One region of the Shewanella sp. 30m-14 genome, then DNA from elsewhere that is predicted to be linked to it. Evidence: riboswitches for the same ligand, from Rfam matches in the RefSeq annotation. Region 1 holds a riboswitch; the other holds the start of a gene.
The links. A riboswitch is a leader RNA that binds a small molecule or an ion and turns the genes downstream of it on or off. The one in region 1 is predicted to bind thiamine pyrophosphate.

Region 2: it holds a riboswitch for thiamine pyrophosphate, as region 1 does, so the genes downstream of both, thiC (phosphomethylpyrimidine synthase ThiC) here and ACVBIU_RS00175 (TonB-dependent receptor) in region 1, are expected to answer to the same signal.

Annotation. Positions count from the first base shown of each region.
Region 1 is NZ_JBRILW010000001.1:32,229-35,440, reverse strand. It holds gene ACVBIU_RS00175 (TonB-dependent receptor) at 1-1,116, opposite strand, end outside; TPP riboswitch at 1,169-1,299, opposite strand; gene ACVBIU_RS00170 (YcfL family protein) at 1,488-1,877, opposite strand; gene ACVBIU_RS00165 (PaaI family thioesterase) at 2,082-2,567, opposite strand; gene ACVBIU_RS00160 (PaaI family thioesterase) at 2,560-3,063, opposite strand; gene hinT (purine nucleoside phosphoramidase) at 3,060-3,212, opposite strand, start outside.
Region 2 is NZ_JBRILW010000027.1:15,949-19,160, reverse strand. It holds gene thiC (phosphomethylpyrimidine synthase ThiC) at 1-1,554, opposite strand, end outside; TPP riboswitch at 1,700-1,798, opposite strand; gene ACVBIU_RS17235 (hypothetical protein) at 1,963-2,976, opposite strand.

The sequences.
Region 1 (3,212 bases):
CAGCCAATCGGTACTATCTGAAAAAATACGTCCAGATTCTGTGGACGATAATCTAAACTCCTGGGTTAGCGTTTTTCTCTCGCCTTTTTTGTCCCAGTTATACTCGTACTCACATGGAATACCACCGCAATCTCGACTTTCCCAGTAGTCAGGGTTTGCCCAGTCACCGTCGTAGTTATGGCGCGTATCTGATTGCGCCAACGAGGTTAATGAAGTGAGATCAAAATTCTCGGCGCCAGTATAGGTGAACTTAAGTGACGAGCCTGTTGTACGTTGCTTATCGACACCCGGAGCATCGGTTAATGTGTCAAAACCATTATTATCCAGTGTCCATGCATCATAACCATTGTCGTAGTTCGCGTGCAGGAAAGTTAAATCGATTTCTAGATCTTCGGTTGCATACCAGCGTAACTTACCGCGGCCTGTAAACTCATCACGATTATTGGTGTCACTTCGGCCAAGGTAGAGGTTGTCACGATAGCCATCTTGTTGATGCTGCTGTAACGAAACACGATAAAGTAAATTACCTGAGTCTGTAATAGGACCTGAGCTGAAACCACTGAAAGTCTGTAGATTATCATCGCCAAGAGAGACTTCTGCGCCATGTTCAAACACATCGGTAGGGTCGTTACTCTTGAGATAAATTAGACCTGCTAAGGCATTTGCGCCATAGCGAGTTCCTTGTGGCCCACGTAGCACTTCTACTTGTTGTAGATCATACATGCTTGAGACCATGCCTAAACCAGATAGGTCGATATCGTCTACAACAAACCCCACCGAAGAGTTAGGTGCGCCCTGGTATTCTTCTTGCTCGCCCACACCACGGATCTGGAAATATTTAGGTCTAGAGCTACCACCAGACCAATTTAAATTGGCAACCGTATTTAAGATATCTTCAAAGTGTTGGGCACCTTCATCTTCAATTTGTTGCTGATCAATAATGGTAACGCTGGAGGGCATTGTTTCTAATGCTGAACCACGAAAGTCAGAGGTCACCACCATGACTTCGATATCATCGTGAGTGGTGGATGCATCGCCATTAGCAAAGGCGTTTGTAGATGAGATGGCTGCAATAACCGCAAGTGCTATTGGCGAATAAGATTTTAGATTTAACATAGGACCTCAAAGTAAAATTTTGAGATCCGGCATCAGTAAAGAAGCGATCGGGAAATGAATTGTGGCCCATTCCTACGCCGGTATTAGCCGGATCAGGTTCAAAGGGTTCGTTTTTCAACATCTCAGTCAAAGCAGATAAATCCGACTTTCGGTTTATAGACTTTAACACCCCTTGGCGAGCGCGATTATACATGAAATTTACAACTCGATGACAGACTTCTTTAAAAACAGGTACTTTTTGCATGAAAAAACGTCAGCTTAGCTGACGTTTTTTTAACAGGTGCGATATAAACTTGGTTTACGCTAGGCTTTAGCCAACAACTTAAACTTACCACTTTAACTAACCAATATTAACCAAGAGTGTCGACAGGCTAATTTGAAAAGGCTTTTCTCACGTATAGCTCAAAACGAGTTGCGGTGGCATTAGGAGCCACAGCGCTAACTTGCAGGTGCTGTTTACCGTGTAGCTTTACCGATTTCCAGCTTACGCCTTCGTCGTCAATTGTCATTCCGTTTAAATCAAACCAGGTGAACTTATATTGCAACCTTAAATCGGTTGATACCTGACTGACAATGGTTCCCGTACCACGTAAGAATCCGCCTTCAGGGCGAGCCATGATATTGGTTACTTGTACCTCTTTACCAAAGCTATTGTTATCAATCCTAGCATCCCCATTTGACCCCGCCATCACACCGGCAGTATGTTGAGCACATGCAGTGAAAACCAATGCGGTAAATAGTCCCAATAAAACCTTTTTCATCTCTATCCCCTTCTTAGCTGCAACACATACGCTATTGATACAAACCATGAGTTAAGTAGCAAGTTAAATTAACATGCCCGATTAATAGCCTAAGCGAATAAACGTAAGTTAATAAGCTTGAGTTAATAAGCTTGAGTTAATAAGCTTGAGTTTAAGCATAAGCTAATAGGCGTAACTTAAATAAACTAAAGTTAGCCAGCTCGACTAATCAATCAAAAAGTGCGCTCTTGCAGTTGCAATTAAATGCTTACGGTTTGTCTGCCAACAATTAATGCTTACATTGGCCACTCGGCGGCCTTGGCGCGTGATTTTACACTCGGCGAAGCTATCTTTATGGTAACCAGCCCTTAAATAATCAATTGAAAAATCAACAACTTTAGGTACTTTTGTCGTTTGCATAAACACCATCAATTGTACTATTGCCGACATCTCCATAAATCCTGCAATCACGCCGCCATGTAGCGCAGGCAAGATAGGATTACCTATGTTGTCATCTTTTGCTGGCAGCTTGAAAACCAGTTCATCACCAAATCTGTCTACCGCCATTCCGATAAATTTTGCGTAAGGAACATGCTCCAAGAGATGGCCAAAGTCATTTAGCTCTGTGGCCTTCTTTACGATGCCCTTAACGTCAAGCTTAGCACTGTCGTCCAACGATGGTTCAATAGAAAAGTACGATTCATCATTCATATTCAGCACCTCCCATCAATGCCTGCCTAAACTCTTCACCAACCATCTCAGGGCTGATACGCATAAACGAGCCTACCGCATGAGCGATGGGATCATCTATTGAATCTTGGTAAGCAATAGCGCGGGTAAAGGCAACACTTGAAGACAATTTATAACACTGGGCAAAACCATAAACAGGTTTGTGCGGCGCTGCTGGCTTCATATAATCGACACGCAAATCGAGAGTCGGAGAGATCTCAAGCAAGCGGTGTTTATCAAAAATTGAACACACCACCGCGCAACCACTTGCAGTATCCATCAATGTTGTGATCACACCACCATGGATCACCCCCGTGTCAGGGTAACCAACAAGCTGTGTATCGTAAGGCAGCTCCAGTAAAACATGCTTTCCGCTACCTTCTAGCACTTTTAATTTAAGCTTACGGCATTGAGTTAGCTGCGCGACAAATCGGCTCGCCATATCGGTTAGCGAGTAGCTCTGACTGCTTGAACTCATTCACTCGGGCTCAACATCGGGCCTAGTGGATGGCCACCCACTAAATGCATATGAATGTGAAAAACCTCTTGGCCACCATGCTGATTACAGTTCATGATTAAACGGTAGCCATCTTCAGCTATCCCCGCTTCTTGAGCCAACTTAGCAGC
Region 2 (3,212 bases), on a different contig from region 1:
ATGAGCTGCAATTTTGTAGGTAATAAGTCCTTGTTTCACATCTTCTTTATTCGGCAAGCCTAAATGTTCTTTTGGCGTGACATAACACAACATGGCGCAGCCATACCAAGCGATCATTGCCGCACCAATACCTGAGGTGAAGTGATCGTAACCCGGCGCGATATCTGTTGTTTGCGGGCCTAACGTATAAAATGGCGCTTCATCACACAGCTCAAGCTGTTTATCCATATTCTCTTTGATGAGATTCATTGGAATATGACCTGGTCCCTCGATAATGGTTTGCACATCATATTCCCACGCAATTTTCACCAGCTCGCCTAAGGTTTCTAATTCCGAAAACTGCGCTTCATCGTTTGCATCGGCAATAGATCCCGGACGCATACCGTCCCCCAGCGACAGTGATACATCGTATGCGGCGCAGATCTCACAGATCTCACGAAAATGTTCATAAAGGAAATTTTCTTTATGGTGTGACAAGCACCATTTGGCCATGATTGAACCGCCACGCGACACGATGCCCGTTAAACGTTTTGCCGTCATTGGTACATAACGCAGTAACACACCAGCATGAATAGTGAAGTAGTCTACGCCTTGTTCGGCTTGTTCGATCAAGGTATCGCGAAAGGTTGCCCAATTTAGATCTTCTGCAACGCCGTTTACTTTTTCAAGCGCTTGATAAATTGGTACCGTACCAATTGGCACTGGTGAGTTACGAATAATCCATTCACGGGTTTCATGAATATAACGTCCCGTCGACAAGTCCATCACGGTGTCAGCGCCCCAACGCGTCGACCAAACAAGCTTTTCAACTTCCTCTTCGATTGACGATGTCACCGCAGAGTTACCAATATTGGCGTTAACTTTAACCAAAAAATTACGCCCAATAATCATAGGCTCAGCTTCTGGGTGGTTGATATTTAAAGGGATGATAGCTCGGCCACGGGCAATTTCTTGTCTAACAAATTCAGCGGTTATCGGCTCGCCAATCACTGCGCCAAAACTTTCCCCCTTATCTTTTTGCGTTAAGATAGGGTCTCGTACTTCTACCTGTGCCATGTTTTCACGAATGGCAATGTACTCCATTTCAGGCGTGATAATGCCCTGCCTTGCATAGTGTAACTGCGTCACACATTTACCTATTTTGGCACGACGAGGTGGTAATAATGACTCAAATCGAAGGTGGTCTAAGCCGTCATCAGCTAAGCGCTGCTGAGTAAAGCCAGAGCTGACACCTGCAAGTTGCTCGGTATCATCGCGCTCTTCTATCCAGTGCTCGCGGAACTTTTCTAACCCTTTACGCACATCGATTTTTGCATCAGGATCAGAATACGCACCTGCGCAGTCGTAGACTTTTAGTGGAGGGTTGGCTTCAAATATAGGATTGGCTTCAGAGCCGCTAATTAGGGTATCAGCTTGGTGTATTTGGCGCATACCCACTTTTAGATCTGTTCGACTACCTTGTAGGTAAATTTTTTCAGAATTTGGGTGCTGTAGCGGCTTTAAGTTATCAATAAACTGTTGAGCTTGAGCTCGGGTTTCGCGGCGTTTTGACATTAGCAAACTCACTTTATAAAAAGAAATGAAGTTGCTTGTCAGGAGAAATGAGAATGTGAAAAGTTGAACGGATAGTAAGGCAATAAACGCCAGCTACACGTAACCTTCGAAACATTGCTTAAGCATGTCTTAAACAGACATTTTTGCAATGATTTCGCTTGTTTCCTTCGCAGGTTCTAGCCTGATCAGGTTCAACGGATCCCGAATTAACGGTCTCAGCCATATGGCACTCCGACAAGATGAACTGGCAGTATAGTCCTATCGACTTGTGACATACAAGTGCTTAAGTAGATATTAGACCACAATAAACAAGCAAAAAATTAGAACCATAACCAACTGTTATATATGAGTTTTAACTTGTAAAATGGGTGGTTCCGTTAAAATAGATGAATTTTTATCAACTAAAACTTATCCCTTTTTACTTATCATTCGCTTATCTAGTCGTGCGGAAATCGCATCATTGATCGCTTTTTTTATCTTGTCTCCACCACAATTAAATGGGTAACCCAGGTTTTCTGCAAAGGGGTTAATTTGCGTTGGCACTTGGACAATGCGATAGCACGTATCACCTTGCCTGACGATGCGATTCGGATCTAATCTATGGTTGGTTGTGAGCACCTTGCTGTACTCATCAACTTGAGGGAAAACTAACTCTTGCATGTCGCCATCCATCTCACTCAAGGAACGCTTTTTAGTATATTGATCAGCCTTGTCTATAATGAGTTCATCGAGTTTGCTGGCTCGTTGCTTGCCCAAGTAAGACTGCGTAAACAGGCTTGAGCTTGATGCTAAATTTTGACTACTATTTTGACCTGAACTTGAATTCGCATTTTGAGTAGGAATTAAGTTTAACTTTTCATACTGACTATTCTCACTGCGAGCTATCGTGCCCTTTGTGTTACTCGCCTTTTTTATTGTCAGCTTTGTTATAGTGCCCTTTGTCATAGCCTGCTTTGTTATAGTACCTTTCGTTATAGCGTCCTTTGTTTTACTGACCTTAATTGACCCGTTGTTAGTTTCACGCTCTTGCCACACTTTCTCTTGTAGTTCTTTCTCTTGCGAAGTAGCAGCAACAATCTCTGGATTTACGACAGGTTTTACTGTGACTTCACTTTTCACTTCAAGCTCAATATCCGTTTTTATTACTTGCTCAATAACTTTTTGATCTGTGACTTTTGGCTCAGTGACGTTTTGAGGAACTTGATACAGGTATGATTGAATTTTAGCGCCGGACACATTTTTAGTTACCAGTGCTGTGCCTGTCCATAATTGGTTTATCGCAACGATAGCCACAAGGTGTAATAGTATGACACTGGAGATAATGAGCAAGCCGTTGAATCGAACTTGGCGTTGCTGTTGCTTACTTTTTTCTGCGTTAACGATTTGCTCGCGTTTGGCCTCCCACTTCTGCGTCGCTCTCAATTGGCTCTTCCTGGCTCTTGTGCTTAATTAGACACTCTTCCTATAGTGATAACAGCTTAGAACAATCTCAGCTTAAATAAGTTCACATTAGTTATTTATGCTAGGCTGAGGAGCCCATTGAATATCGCACACTAAACACAGGAGCATCCAAGAGATACTGATTTCAAGAGTGTCAGTCCAGAGTTGTCAGTTTAAGAACTGCCAATTTAAGCGTACACGTGTTCGCTTAAACTGTA